DNA from 2 places in the Kitasatospora sp. NPDC127116 genome. Region 2 is predicted to be linked to the other one. Evidence: predicted binding sites of a transcription regulator. Region 2 holds the regulator's gene; the other holds the start of a gene.
The links. The regulator HspR, encoded in region 2, represses chaperone genes until heat shock. The targets are predictions, from matches to a motif close to TTGAGNNNNNNNNNCTCAA.
Positions count from the first base shown of each region.

Region 1: a site for HspR is predicted at 4,109-4,127, ahead of lon (endopeptidase La). Genes of this name have one in related genera too.

Region 1 covers NZ_JBHXTL010000179.1:7,917-15,485, reverse strand. The annotation lists partial or broken gene kgd (multifunctional oxoglutarate decarboxylase/oxoglutarate dehydrogenase thiamine pyrophosphate-binding subunit/dihydrolipoyllysine-residue succinyltransferase subunit) at 1-365, opposite strand, end outside; gene ACFVHV_RS39865 (HAMP domain-containing sensor histidine kinase) at 599-1,786, opposite strand; gene ACFVHV_RS39860 (response regulator transcription factor) at 1,880-2,617, opposite strand; gene ACFVHV_RS39855 (rhomboid-like protein) at 3,235-3,945, shown strand; gene lon (endopeptidase La) at 4,150-6,600, shown strand; gene ACFVHV_RS39845 (GtrA family protein) at 6,744-7,313, shown strand; gene ACFVHV_RS39840 (ROK family transcriptional regulator) at 7,332-7,569, shown strand, end outside.
Region 2 covers NZ_JBHXTL010000026.1:16,236-23,804, forward strand. The annotation lists gene ACFVHV_RS13415 (LuxR C-terminal-related transcriptional regulator) at 1-915, shown strand, start outside; gene ACFVHV_RS13420 (hypothetical protein) at 1,651-2,268, opposite strand; gene ACFVHV_RS13425 (hypothetical protein) at 2,603-2,761, shown strand; gene ACFVHV_RS13430 (helix-turn-helix domain-containing protein) at 2,847-3,836, opposite strand; gene ACFVHV_RS13435 (heat shock protein transcriptional repressor HspR) at 4,014-4,544, opposite strand; gene dnaJ (molecular chaperone DnaJ) at 4,552-5,718, opposite strand; gene grpE (nucleotide exchange factor GrpE) at 5,865-6,485, opposite strand; gene dnaK (molecular chaperone DnaK) at 6,482-7,569, opposite strand, start outside.

The sequences.
Region 1 (7,569 bases), on a different contig from region 2:
ACCCCGTGCGCGCCGAGAGCCCACCCACACGGAGCCGGAGCGGCGGCCGGGGCCGGGGCGGCCGGAGCAGCCGGGGCGGCGGCGGGCGCGGCCGGAGCAGCAGCCGCGGCGGGCGCGGCCGGAGCAGCAGCGGGCGCGGGGGCAGCGGCAGGGGTCGGCGCGGAGCCGGCCTGGGTCGCGGCCTGGGTCACTGGGGTCACCTCGGTACCGGGCTTGTAGTCGGCGAAAAAGTCCCACCAGGCTCGGTCGACCGAGTTCGGGTCCTGGAGGTACTGCTGGTAGATCTCGTCGACGAGCCACTCATTGGGGCCGAAGCCAGTGGAGCTTGCCGAGCTGTTGGGGGTTTCAGGGGACTGTGGCGACACGGCGGCAACCGCCCTCTTCCGCTTCCTTTTGGGATGTTTGGACAGCGGGGATTAAGGCTACGCCCCTGACCAGTGATCGCGCAGTCCCCGGGGCCCAGGCGTCGCCCAGATCACAGTGCTGACCTGCACTTTGGCTGAAAAAGTGCGTTAGAAAGCCGCATCTGAGGGGAACCGATCGGTGCCGATCAGTGGGCATACCAGGACCAAACCGGACAAAAACTCGGTCGAATCCTCTAACGATCTTCGTATGCCTCTGTGTCGGATCTGTGACAAATGTCCCGACCGTCACCTGGGTGCGGTCCGGGCAGCCGGACCTCGATCCGGCAGCCGCGCGGGGACTCGGCCACCGCGATCCGCCCGCCGTGCAGGTCCACCGCCCAGCGGGCGATGGCCAGACCCAGGCCGGTGCCGCCGTCCGCCCCCGGTCCGGCGGCGGTCGCGGTGCCGCTGCGGCTGAACCGGTCGAAGACCCGGGTGCGGTCGGCCGGCGGGATGCCGGGGCCCTCGTCCTCGACCTCCAGCAGCAGGCCGCCCTCCTCGCCCTCCGGTCTCGCCCGCACCGTCACGGTGCCGCCGGGCGGGGAGTGCTTGCAGGCGTTGTCGACCAGGTTGGCGACCACCTGGTGGAGCCGTTCCGGGTCCGCCACGCCGGTCAGGCCGGTGGGGCTGACCTCCAGGGCCAGCCGGACGTCCCCGCGCCGGGAGAAGGCGCCGCCGGCCGTGGCGCCGTCCACGGTGACCCCGCGCAGCACGCCGTCCAGGAACTCGCGCACCTCGAAGGGGCGGGCGTCCAGGTCGACCACGCCGTCGTCGATCTTGGAGAGGTCGAGCAGGTGGGTGACCAGCCGGCCGAGCCGCTCGGTCTGCTCCAGCGCCGCTCCCAGGGTGGCCGGATTGGGCTGGACGACGCCGTCCACCACGTTCTCCAGGACGGCGCGCAGCGCGGCGATCGGCGTGCGCAGTTCGTGCGACACGTTGGCGACCAGCTCACGGCGGTGCCGGTCGGCGGCCTGGAGGTCGGCGGCCATGGCGTTGAACGCGGCCGCCAGCTCGCCGATCTCGTCGCGCGAGCCCGCCTCGACCCGGCGGGTGTAGTCCCCGGAGGCCATCGCGCGGGCGGCGGCCGTCATCTCGCGCAGGGGGGCGGTGAGCCCGTGCGCGAGGAACTGCATGAAGAGCAGCGAGGCGATCATGGAGAAGACCATGATGATCCGGATCTGGGTCTCGGACCGGATCGCCACGACCACCATCCCGGTGGCCAGGAACACGGAGACGATCACGAGCAGGGTGAGTTTGCCCTTGATCGAGCGGACCGGATCGAGCGGCCGGATGTCGGCCCAGACCCGGCGGGCGGCGCGGGCGGCCAGGTTCTGCTGCCGCGTGCCGTCGGATTCCCCGTTGCGTTGCTGTGGAAAGGTCATTGTCCCCTGTGGTCCCCGCGTCGTCCCCCCGCGTGGTGGCACGGCGTCGTCCGGACACGGGCCCCCCGGTGGCCCGTCGCCCGATCGATGCCGTCAGGAGAGCGGGGCCTCCAGGGCGTAGCCGACTCCGTGGACGGTGCGGATCCAGCTGGCGCCGATCTTCCGGCGCAGCGCCTTGACGTGGCTGTCCACCGTGCGGGTGCCGGACGCGTCGGTCCAGTCCCAGACCTCGGCCAGCAGCTGCTCGCGGGTGAGCACGGCGCGCGGCTGGGCGGCCAGGCAGGCGAGCAGGTCGAACTCGGTCGGCGTCAGGTGGACGTCGCCCGAGGCCAGCCGGACCCGGCGCTGCACGTGGTCGATCTCCAGCTCGCCGAACCGCAGGCTGCCCAGTGCGGGCGTGCGGGCGGCCTGCTGGGCGCGCTCGACGCGGCGCAGCAGGACGTTGACGCGGGCGGCCAGTTCGCGCATCGAGAACGGCTTGGTCATGTAGTCGTCCGCGCCCACGCCGAGGCCGACCAGCAGGTCCGTCTCGTCGTCGCGGGCGGTCAGCATGAGCACCGGCACCGGGCGCTGGGCCTGGATCCGGCGGCACACCTCCAGCCCGTCGAAGCCGGGCAGCATGATGTCGAGGACCACCAGGTCCGGCTGCCAGGTGTGGAAGCCGTCGACCGCGCCGGGGCCGTCGTGGGCCACGGCGACCTTGAAGCCCTCGGCGCCCAGCCGGGCGGCGATCGACTCGGCGATCGTGGGCTCGTCCTCCACCACCAGGACTCTGCGCTGGCTGCTCACAGTGCCACCGGTGTTGTGGTTGTCCTGCTGAATTTCTGTCACGGTCACGCCACCGCCCCCAGGGCTGCGGGCCGGCCACCTGTGGGGATGGCGGGGCTCCGCTCGTAGTCTTGTTCCGTCGTGGACTGTGCCGGGTCCGCCGTCCCGTCGCGCGATCGGGAGCCGAGGACGGATGGTCGGCCGCCCACTTCTCCCGCGCACTTCGCAGCGTACGGACAGCGGATGCTTCCCGGCAGGTGGACCGGACGTTTCCGGCCCGTGGGCCGGCTGTCGGGCCGCCCTCGGACCCACTGCACGAGTGGGCACGGGCCGATACCTTACCCGGCGAATTTTCACTGCGTAACGGTACGTATGCAGTTCAGTTGACGCCAAGTCGCCGGTCAGAGGCCCTACTGCCGCGTTGCGGGGGAGAAGGTCTGGACCAATGTCGGGAATCCCGCCGTCCGCTACGGCGGTGTTCTTCACGGGCTTTTCCCAGGTGCCTCTCAGAACCTCGACGTACCGTGGCCACGACAACACCCGACCGGGCGGAACCCGCGGCGCGCGCCGGTACGTTGGGCCCGGGCGGGGAGCCGGTGGCTGCGGCGTGGAGCGGAGGCGGCATGGCGGGACTCGGACGGAGTGCCGACGGGTGCGGGGGTGCGGGAGCGCCCTACGGAATGCTCCGCCTCGGGCTGCGCACCGGCGTCCTCCAGTGGCTGCTGGAGCGGGTGCCGACACCCCGGAGCACGCCCTTCACGCTCGGGTACCTCGCCGTCGTGGGCGCCACCACGACCTTCGCCAAGCTCGCCGACCCGGAACTCGTCCAGCGGTTGCAGGAGGCCTCCAGTTCGGACGGGCACAACCTGCTCCAGCATCCTTTGCGCGCTCTTGTGCTGAGCGGATTCTGGGTGGCCGGCGAGGTGTGGATGCCCTACCTGTGGGGATTCGCCCTCACCCTCGCCCCGCTGGAGCGCCGGGTCGGTCCGGCCCGGGCGGCGGCGGTGTTCGCGGTCGGGCACGTCGCGGCCACGCTGCTCTCCCAGGGGGTGGTGATCATCGCGGTGGAGACCGGGCGGATGGCGCCCGAGGCGATGGACTACCTGGACATCGGGGTCAGTTACGGCGTGCTCGCCTGCCTGGGCGCGGTGGCCGGGCTGCTCTCCTGGCGCGGGCGGCTGCTCGCGCTGGGCGGTGCGGGGCTGATGATCGCCCAGCAGATCGCCACCGACAAGGACGTGATCACGGGGGTGGGGCACCCGGCCGCGGTGCTCACCGGGGTCGCGCTGTGGCGCTGGCTGCGCCGGGTGGAGCGGCGCCCGCCCCGGCCGCGTCCGGCCGTCGCGACGGCCGCCGGCGGTGCGCCCGCGCGGGTGTGGACGGCGCGTTGACGCCGCCGTCCGGCCGGGGCCGTCCGGGCCCCGGGGGCCTCCTGTCGGGATTCCCCGAGGTGCGCCCACCCCTCTCTTGACGGAGTCGGGCGCGGGCTTCCCGGCCCGATATGTGTTCGCTCACGGCGAACAGGGCGCCGGGAACATCCGGCGGCCGCCAAGCCTTAGTCAGGTCGACTCAAGTTCACTGACTGGGGAGAGATCATGGCATCGACGTCCACACCGCTCACCCTGCCCGTGCTGCCGCTCGACGACGAGGTCGTCCTGCCGGGCATGGTCGTGCCGCTGGACCTGAAGGACGCCGAGGTGCGCGCCGCGGTCGAGGCCGCCCGGGCCGCCGCCACCGGCACCGGCAAGCCGCAGGTCCTGCTGGTCCCGCGGGTGGACGGCTCGTACGCGGCGGCCGGCACCCTGGCCACCGTGGAGCAGGTCGGCCGGCTGGCGGACGGCGATCCGGCGGCGCTGGTGCGCGCCGTGAGCCGGGTCCGGATCGGGGCCGGCACCACCGGCCCCGGCGCCGCCCTCTGGGTGGAGACCACGCCGTTCCGGGAGTCCTCGGTGGGCACCCCGGTGGCCGGCCGGGCCGCCGAGCTGGTCAAGGAGTACAAGGCGCTGTCCACCCAGTGGCTGCGCAAGCGCGGCGCCTGGCAGATCGTCGACCGGGTGGCGCAGATCGAGGGCGTCGGCGAGCTCGCCGACAACATCGGCTACGCGCCCTTCGCCACCGCCGAGCAGAAGCTCAAGGTGCTGCTTGAGGCCGACCAGGTCGCCCGACTGGAGTACGCGCTCACCCTGCTGCGCGACCACCTCGCCGAGGAGGAGGTCAACGACACCATCCGCAAGGACGTCGAGGAGGGCGTGGCCAAGCAGCAGAAGGAGTTCCTGCTCCGCCGCCAGCTGGAGGCCGTCCGCAAGGAACTGGCCGAGCTGAACGGCGAGGCGGCCGACGAGGAGGGCGACTACCGCGCCCGGGTCGAGGCCGCCGACCTGCCCGAGAAGGTCCGCGAGGCCGCGCTCAAGGAGGTCGACAAGCTGGAGCGCTCCTCCGACCAGTCGCCCGAGGGCTCCTGGATCCGGACCTGGCTGGACACCGTCCTGGAACTGCCCTGGAGCGAGCGCACCGAGGACGAGTACGACATCGCCGGCGCCCGCGCGGTGCTGGACGCCGACCACACGGGCCTCGACGACGTGAAGGACCGCATCGTCGAGTACCTGGCCGTCCGCAAGCGCCGGGCCGACCAGGGGCTCGGGCCGGTCGGCGGCCCGCGGGAGGGGCAGCGCGGAGCGCTTCCCACGAGCGGTACCGGCGGGCGACGGGCGGGCGGCGCGGTGCTGGCCCTGGTCGGCCCGCCCGGCGTCGGCAAGACCTCGCTCGGCGAGTCGGTGGCCCGCGCCATGGGCCGCAGGTTCGTCCGGGTCGCGCTCGGCGGCGTCCGGGACGAGGCGGAGATCCGCGGCCACCGGCGCACCTACGTCGGCGCGCTGCCCGGCCGGCTGGTGCGGGCGATCAAGGAGGCCGGCTCGATGAACCCGGTCGTCCTGCTCGACGAGATCGACAAGGTCGGCTCCGACTACCGGGGCGACCCGGCCGCCGCCCTGCTGGAGGTGCTGGACCCGGCGCAGAACCACACCTTCCGGGACCACTACCTGGAGGTCGAGCTCGACCTCTCCGACGTCGTCTTCCTCGCCACCGCCAACGTGCTGGAGGCCATCCCCGAGCCGCTGCTCGACCGGATGGAGCTGGTCCGGCTGGACGGCTACACCGAGGACGAGAAGGTCGCCATCGCCCGCGACCACCTGCTCCCGCGCCAGCTGGAGAAGGCCGGTCTCGGCGGCGGGCAGGTCACCGTGGACGAGTCGGCGCTGCGCAGCCTCGCCGGGGAGTACACCCGGGAGGCGGGCGTGCGCACCCTGGAGCGCTCGATCGCCCGGGTGCTGCGCAGGATCGCCGCGCAGGCCGAACTGGGCGAGCGCGAGCTGCCCGCCCGGGTCGGCCCGCAGGACCTGCGCGCCCTGATCGGCCGGCCGCACCACGTGCCGGAGTCCGCCCAGGAGCCGGCCGAGCGCCGCACCGCCGTCCCCGGCGTGGCCACCGGCCTCGCGGTGACCGGCGCCGGCGGCGACGTCCTCTACATCGAGGCCTCGCTGGCCGACGCCGAGACCGGCGGCACCGGGCTGACCCTCACCGGACAGCTGGGCGACGTGATGAAGGAGTCCGCGCACATCGCGCTCTCCTACCTGCGCTCGCGCGGCGCCGAGCTGGAGCTGCCGGTCACCTCGCTGCGGGACCGCGGCGTGCACCTGCACATCCCGGCCGGGGCCGTCCCCAAGGACGGGCCGAGCGCCGGCATCACCATGACCACGGCGCTGGCCTCGCTGCTCTCGGGCCGCAGGGTGCGCACCGACGTGGCGATGACCGGCGAGGTGTCGCTGACCGGGCGGGTGCTGCCGATCGGCGGGGTGAAGCAGAAGCTGCTCGCCGCCGACCGGGCCGGGGTCACCACGGTGATCATCCCCAGGCGCAACGAGGCCGACCTGGACGACGTCCCGGCCGAGGTGCTGGAGCGGCTCACCGTCCACCCGGTGGCGGACGTGCGGGAGGTGCTGGAGCTGGCGCTGGAGCCGGCCGGGGCCACGGTGCTGGTGGCCGCCTGACCGCCGGCCCGGGCCGCCCGCACCGGCGGCCCGGGCCACGCACCGGCGCTCCGGGAGCCGCCGGTCCGACGGCCGCCGGCGACCCGAACGGGCCACCGGCGATCTGAAGGGCCGGCGGCACCCCCGCGTGCGAGACTGCGGAGATGCCGTCCCCCACGCAGCGCGCCCTGGCCCGGGTGCCCGACCGGCTGCGCCCCTTCCTGGTGCGTCACCGCCGGCTGGTGAAGTTCCTGCTGGTCGGGAGCGGCTGCTTCGTGCTCACCACGGTGATCAACTTCGAGCTCAAGTTCACGGTGCTGGAGCGCAAACCGGTGGTCGCGCTGACCGTCGCGACCGTGATCGGCACCGTCGTCTCCTACGTGCTGAACCGCCGCTGGGCCTTCCGGGCCGCCGGCCGCAAGCGCGAGGTGCTGATGTTCGTCCTGGTCAGCGCCGTGGCGATCGCCGTCAACGACGTGCCGCTGGTGGTCTCCCGCTACCTCCTGGACCTGCGCGAGCCGTACATCGGGCCCTTCGAGCAGGAGGTCGCGGACTTCCTCAGCGGGATGGTCGTCGGCACCTTCGTGGCGATGCTGTTCCGCTACCGGGCGATGCGCCGGTGGGTCTTCGTCCCGCCCGCCGGGCGGACCCGGGCCGAGCCCGTCCCGGTGCCGGCGACGGCGCCCGCGGAACCCGACTACGCTGCACCCGGGATGCCACCGGATGTGCCGTAAAGGGGCGAGGTGAGGCTTATGCGTGAGCCGGACCCGGTCCGGACCGGGCCCGCCAGCCAGCAGGGGATGCGCCGGGCCAACCTGGCCCTGGTGCTCGGGACGATCGCGGGCGGACCGCGCTCGCGCGCGGAGGTGGCCGCCGGGACCGGCCTGACCAGGGCCGCCGTCTCCTCGCTCGCCGAACAGCTGATCGCCGCCGGCCTGGTGGTCGAGGAGGGCCCCGCCGCGCCCAGCGGCAAGGTCGGCCGTCCCGGCA
Region 2 (7,569 bases):
GACCGGCCCACCCTGGCCGCCCTCGTCGCCCGCGGCCTGCTCACCCCCACCGCCACCGGCTGGACCGCCGCCAGCCCGCGCTCCCTCGGCGACCGGATCGGCCTGGAACTGCGCACCCGCGCCGTCCGCCTGCTGCGGCACGCCGAGCGGCTCCCGGGCACCCTCGGGCCGCTGTCCCGCGCCTACGACGAGGCGCGCAGCCCGGTCGGGGGGCAGCCGGCGGCCGGTTCCCGGGCCGTTGGTTCGGCCGGCTCCCCGGCCACGGGCTCCCCGGCCGTCGCCCTCGGCGGCACTCTCGGCGGCACCGTCGTCGGCGCCGCCGAGGTCCGCGGGCGGGTCAGCGAACTCGTCTCGGAGTGCCGGGAGGAGGTCCTGGCCGCCCAGCCCGGCCCGCGGCCGCTCGAAGGCCTCCGGATGGCCCTCGCCCAGGACCTCTCGCTGCTCCGCCGAGGCTGCTCGCTGCGCACCCTCTACCAGCCGGTCACCCTCGCCGACGCCGCCGTGCGGAGCCAGGTCGTCCTGCGCACCGGGCAGGGCGCCCAGGTGAGGGTCCTCGCCGAGCCCTACGAGCGGGTGCTGGTCTTCGACCGCGCGGTGGCCGTCATCCCCGCCGCCGAGGACCACAGCCGGGCCGCCTTCCTCACCGACCCCACCACCGTCGCCTACCTCGCCGCCCAGTTCGAACGCGACTGGGCCCGCGCCACCCCCGCCGGACGCCACCTCGACCCGCCGTCCGTCACCACCGTGCGGATCGGCCGGCTGCTCGCCCGCGGCCTCACCCAACGGGCCGTCGCCACCCGGCTGGGCGTCAGCGAACGCACCGTCGCCGCCCACATCTCCCGGCTGCGCGACCGCTACGGCGCCCACACCCTCTTCCACCTCGGCTGGCGGCTGCGGGGCGAGCACCATGACTGACACGCCCGCCACCCCGCTCGCCGCCGCCCGGGCCCGCCACCTCGCCGTCCTGCGCGAGGGCGGCCGGGTGCGGGCGGCCGAAGTCGGCGGGGAGGACGGGTCGGTGCTCCGACGGCTGGTGGAACTCGGGCTGCCGGTACCGCAGTTGGTGGACGGCTCGGACAGCGCAGTGGATCCCCGGGCGGTCGGCGAGCGGATCGGGGGCGACCTCCGGAGGACCGGTACCCGCGTGTTGGCCGAGGCCGGCCGGATCCCCGGGCAGCTGCGCGAACGCACCCGGGCCCATGGCGCGGCGCCGCGGCGGAGCGAGCCGGGTGGAGGCGTCCGCCGGCTGAGGGGCACGGCCGAGATCCGGCACCTGGTCTCGCAGTTGGTCAAGGACTACCCGGACCACCCGCACGAGGCGCTCGGTGCCCGACCCGGCGGCCTGTTCCGTCGCGCCCACCGCCGGGTTCGCCCGGCGGTCGACGCGGGTCGGCCGGCTGCTCGCCCGCGGCCTCACGCAGCGGGCGGCCGCCGGCGGGTCGGGGTGCGCCCGGCGGCCGCGGGGGGGCGGCGGGCTGCCCCCCCCCGGCCCCCCGCCGCGGGCGAGCGCCGGCCGGATGGGGCTGAGCGAGCGCACGGTGGCCGGTCATGTCGCCCGGCTGCGTGAGCTGTGCGACGCGGAGGCGCTGTTCCGGTCGGGCCGGCTGCTGCGGGGGTCCCGGACGGGGGAGTCCGGTGGGTAGCCGCCGCTCAGCCGGTGGCGGCGCCGGTCGGCCAGTAGCCGGGGACGGCGGGCTGCTGCCGGGGGACGTTGAACTGCTCGCCGGGGGCGGTCCAGAAGCCCTCGCGCAGGGAGAGCGCCATGCCCGCCCAGTCGAGCGCGGTCTCGACCGTGTGGTTGAGGGCCTCCTGCGACCAGGTGTCGTCGAAGACCAGCGGCAGGACGGGGGCGACCTGCTCGATGGTGGCGATCAGCGGGTTGTGGGTGATGGCCTCGTCGACCAGGAGGACGATCGGCTTGCGCAGCGCCGACGCCCAGCCGAGCTCCAGGCTCACGCCGGCCGAGAGGGGGGCGCCGACGTAGGCGAACACGAGGTCGGCGGACTGGAGGGCGCGGAAGTCGGAGGGGACGCGGGGCTCCGGCGCGCGGCCGGAGATGGTCCAGGCGTCGCTGTGGTGCGCGCTGTACACGGCGGCACCGCTGCGCAGGAGGGTGGTGCGGAGCGTCGTCAGCCGCGTCCGGCTGGCGAGGGTCACCACGCTGTCGGCCGGCCCGGTCAGTCGCATCAGCGGGGCGGCCAGGAACACACGTGCACGCCGACCCTCAGGGGCCTGGCTGTCGTGGTGACGCAGGTAGGGCTCGGTCATGTCGACTCCGGGGAAAGGCCGACCGGGGGAGTGAGTGTCGGCGATGCGTTGGATGTGGTCTGCTCGGTGGACTGATGCCGCTGCTGAACGGTTTAGTATTTGACGGTACATTGGCAAGGTGTGGCGCCCTGCCGAGACCATTGAGGGCGAACTGATCGTCCATCGCATCTCCGTGTCGCGTCCAGGGTTGGCCTGTGTCATCTGGATGACTGGCAGAGAGATGACGCACACCCCCGCATGCGGAAGCAGGTGACAGCCTCCCCCTGGCGTGGCACCATGTGGACCGTTATCCTGCTTGACGCTTCTAGTGGCGATTCTCCAGAAAAGTGAGGGCGTGACTGATATGCACCAATTTGTCCGCGTGGTTGTGCTTTCATTGGTTGCCGTCGCCGCCGTGCTCGGTGCCGGCTCTCTCGTGAGCGCTGCCGACTCGCACGACGCGATTGCCGTCAATGCCTCCGTGAGCGTCGCAGACGACATCTCCTGGCAGTGAGTACGGCCGGGTGACTGCACGGCCGGGTAACCGCACGGCCGCGTGCCAGAGTATTGACGGACCCGCCTGAAGCCGGCTGGGCGAGTCAGTCGGAAGTCTCCTGCGCCTTTCGGCCGAGGACATATCCGAGTTGGAATAGCGAGTCGACCTTGTAGTCGTCTCGCATTTCGGCTATATGTCTGGCCAGTGTCCGCTCGCTAATTCCAAGGCGTCGTGCGATAACTCGGTGATTGGTTCCTTCGAGCATCTGGTCAATGATCGTCTGGCGCAGGCGTGACACGACCTGCTGCGGCACCGTGCGGTCGCCCTCGAATTCCAGGGCCCGGCTCCAGTACTGCTCGAAGACCTCATTGGCAAGATAGTCGACGACGGCAGGGTCGTAGATGAAGGCCGCGAGGCTCATGTCATCGTCGATCGGGATCACTGCCACGCGCCGATCCATCACTATGAGCCGCGTATAGGGCTCGTCAAGCGTGCGGTACTGGCCGCCGGCTTGGGCGAGTGTGGCGACGTAATCCCTGGTCGGCTGGTGGTATCGGGTGCTGGCGTGGTAGATCGTCCGCATCTTCGTCCCGCTGCGGAGCGTCTCCAGATCGTATGCGATCATTCCGGCGAGAAGATCCGGCTGCCGGGGGCCGCCAGGTTGGAGCGCCAGGGCCTCCTCGAATCCGGAACCCCTGAACTGCTCCAGCCGCTGCCGAATGAGCGCCTTCCCCCGAACATGCTCTATGGACCCTCCGGACCGCTTCGGGGTGTGGAATTCCCGGGCCAGATCCTGCAGTTCGGAGGGGAGCGATACGGCGCGTGACAGGAGTTCCAGTGCCTGACGTTGCCACGAATGGCTGAGGCTTGTCGAGAGCTGCGCGGGGTCGGCGGCCACGAAAACATTCGGATCATCACTGTCGGGTATGAGAAGGCCGATCCTCACCAGCTCGCCCCGCGCGGGATCATCCTGGTCGAGGTCGGAGTCCAACGGCAGTTTGCCGTCTCCTCGGATGACGGCGAGATATAGCTCTCGTGCTTCTGGCGAGAGGATGGTCAAGCCGGCGGCAAGGGGCTGCTCTCGTCCACTCATTCGCGACTCCTTGCCGTTACCGTGCTACCTGCGTCCCATCAGCGCTGGTGCTGAACGAGTTTTAGCATGCCAGATCTGGTGAGTCCCCCGGAGAGGGAATACGACCGCACTCTCTCACCGCACGGCAGCCGCCGGCACCCCCCGAGAGGAGGGGCCGGCGGCCGGTGGGTGCTTCGGTCAGCGCTTGGGGCGCCAGACGACGAGGGCGCTGGACTGCGGGGTGGGGGGCTGGTACGGGACGAGGTCGCGCCGGTAGGACGCGTGGACGGCGGCCTCGCGCTGCTGGAGGGCGGTGGCGGCGCCCTCCAGGGAGTCGACCAGTTCCGCGACCCGGGACCGCAGGGCGGTGACCTGGTTCTCCAGCTCGATGATCCGCTTGATGCCCGCCAGGTTGATGCCCTCGTCCTGGGAGAGCCGCTGGACCTCGCGCAACTGCTGGATGTCGCGGGCGGAGTAGCGGCGGCCGCGGCCGGCGGTGCGGTCGGGGCAGACCAGTCCGAGGCGGTCGTACTGACGCAGGGTCTGCGGGTGCAGACCGGACAGTTCGGCGGCCACGGAGATGACGTACACCGGGGTGTCCTCGGTGAGGACGTACGTCGGCGGGGCCGCGGCGGCGCGGCGGGTGCGGCGGGGGCCGGCGCCGGGCAGGCCCTCGCCGAGGCCGGGGCCGATCGGGGTGTCGGGGTCGATCGGGTTCATCGGGGACATCTGGTCGTCACGCTCCCTTCGCCGCCCGGAACAGGGCGGCGCGCGGATCGTCGGAGGCGGTGGCCTCGCGGTACTGCTCAAGGGCGTTCAGCGCGTCGCCGGTGACGTGCTGGGGCACCACGACCTCGACGGTGACGAGGAGGTCGCCGCGGGTGCCGTCCTTGCGGGTGGCGCCCTTGCCGCGGGCGCGCATGGTGAGGCCGTTGGCGCTGCCCGGGGGCAGCTTGAGCTTCACGGTCGGGCCGTTCAGCGTGGGCACCTCGATGGTGGCGCCGAGCGCGGCTTCGGGGAAGGCCACCGGGACGGTGACGGTGAGGTTGTCGCCCTTGCGGCCGAAGACCGGGTGGGAGTCGACGTGCACGGTCACGTAGAGGTCGCCGGGCTGCCCGCCGCGCTCGCCCTGGGCGCCCTTGCCCTTGAGCCGGATGCGCTGGTCGGCCTGGACGCCGGCCGGGATCCGGACCTGCATGGTGCGGGCCGAGCTGGCCCGGCCGCTGCCGTGGCAGTCGGGGCACGGGTCGTCGACGATCATGCCCCGGCCGCGGCAGTCCTTGCACGGCTCGGAGAGGGCGAAGGCGCCCTGGCCGCGGCTGACGGTGCCCGCGCCGACGCAGGTCGGACAGACCCGCGGGGTGGTGCCGGACTTGGCGCCGGTGCCGTTGCAGCCCCGGCAGGGGGCCTGGCTGGTCATCCGCAGCGGGACGGTCGCGCCGTCCACCGCCTCCTCGAAGGAGAGCGTCACCTCGGTCTCGACGTCGGCGCCGCGCCGGGGCTGGGCCTGCCGGGTGCCGCCGCGGTTGAAGAGGCCGCCGAACACGTCGCCGAGGCCGCCGCCGGCCTGGCCGGCGCCGCCCTGGCTGCCGCTGAAGAGGTCGCCGAAGTCGAAGCTGTAGCTGCCGTTGCCGCCGGGGGCGCCGCCGGCCCGGAAGCCGCCGTTGGCGAAGAGGCTGCGGGCCTCGTCGTACTCCTTGCGGCGCTTCTCGTCGGAGAGGACGTCGTACGCCTCGGAGATGTCCTTGAACCGCTCCTCGGCCTTGGAGTCACCCTTGTTGGCGTCGGGGTGGAACTCGCGCGCGAGCTTGCGGTAGGTCTTCTTGATCTCGGTGGCGGTGGCGTCCTTGGGCACGCCGAGGACCTTGTAGTAGTCCTTCTCGACAAAGTCCTTGCCACTCATGGCTTCCGCCACCTCCCGATGTCCATCGTCACTGTGCTGTCAACAGCCGGTGAGCAAACGGCTGCTGACAGAGCGCTGCGGAGCCGGCCGCCGTACTGGCCGGCGTACGACTCCGCAGCGCACTGGTTGTCAGCTGTCACAGGTTGTCAGCTGTCCGAGCCACCGTCGGACTTGTCCGCGTCGGCGGACTTCGGCTCGGCGTCCGGGGAGGACGCCTGGCTGCCGGGCTGGGGCTCCGCGACGGCCACCATCGCCGGGCGGATGATCCGCTCGCCGATGCGGTAGCCGGGCTGGAGGATCTGCACGCAGGTGTCCTCGGTGACGTCCGAGGAGTAGCTGTGCATCAGCGCCTCGTGCATGGTCGGGTCGAAGGGCTCGCCCTCCTTGCCGAACTGCTGCAGGCCCAGCTTGGCGACGACCGTCTCCAGCGACTCGGCGACGGACTTGAAGCCGCCCGTGACCTCGCCGTGCTCGCGGGCGCGGCCGATGTCGTCCAGGACCGGGATCAGCGACTCCAGGATGTTGGAGACGGCGATCTCGCGGACGGTCAGCCGGTCGCGCTCGACGCGCTTGCGGTAGTTCTGGTACTCGGCCTGGAGGCGCTGGAGGTCACCGGTGCGCTCGGCGAGCTCGCGCTTGGCGGTGGCGAGGTCGTCCGAACCGGATTCCCCGGTGCCGGCCGCGGCGGCCTCCTCGGCAGCCTTGATCACGGCCTCTTCGGCGGCGGAGTCGTCGCCGGGCTTACCGCCCTGCGGCTTGTCCGTCATGCCGCACCGCCCTTGGGCTTCTCGTCGTCCACGATCTCGGCGTCGACGACGTCGTCGTCCTTGGCCTGGGCGGAGTCACCGGAGGGGGCGGCACCGGCAGCGGCGTCGGCGTTGGCGTACAGCGCCTGGCCGAGCTTCTGCGCGGTGGTGGAGACCTTCTCCGAGGCCTCGCGGATCTTCGCGATGTCCTCGCCCTTCAGGGCCTCCTTGAGCTCGCCGATGGCGGTCTCGACCTCGGTCTTGACGTCGCCCGGCAGCTTGTCGGCGTTGTCGGCGATGAACTTCTCGGTCGAGTAGACGAGCTGCTCGGCGGAGTTGCGGGTCTCCACGGCCTCGCGGCGCTTGTGGTCGTCCTCGGCGTACTGCTCGGCCTCGCGGCGCATGCGGTCGACCTCGTCCTTCGGCAGCGAGGAGCCGCCGGTGACGGTCATCTTCTGCTCCTTGCCGGTGCCGAGGTCCTTGGCACCGACGTGCATGATGCCGTTGGCGTCGATGTCGAAGGTGACCTCGATCTGCGGCAGGCCGCGCGGCGCCGGCGGCAGGCCGGTCAGCTCGAACATGCCGAGCTTCTTGTTGTACGCGGCGATCTCGCGCTCGCCCTGGTAGACCTGGATCTGCACGGACGGCTGGTTGTCCTCGGCCGTGGTGAAGATCTCGGAGCGCTTGGTCGGGATCGTGGTGTTGCGCTCGATCAGCTTGGTCATGATGCCGCCCTTGGTCTCGATGCCGAGGGACAGCGGGGTGACGTCGAGCAGCAGGACGTCCTTGACCTCGCCCTTGAGGACACCGGCCTGGAGCGCGGCGCCGATGGCGACGACCTCGTCCGGGTTGACGCCCTTGTTGGCGTCCTGGCCGCCGGTCAGCTCCTTGACGAGCTCGGCGACGGCCGGCATGCGGGTCGAGCCGCCGACGAGGACGACGTGGTCGATCTCGGAGAGCGAGATGCCGGCGTCCTTGATGACGTTGTGGAACGGGACCTTGCAGCGCTCCAGCAGGTCCGCGGTCAGCTGCTGGAACTGGGCGCGGGTGAGCTTCTCGTCCAGGTGCAGCGGGCCCTCGGCGGAGGCCGTGATGTACGGCAGGT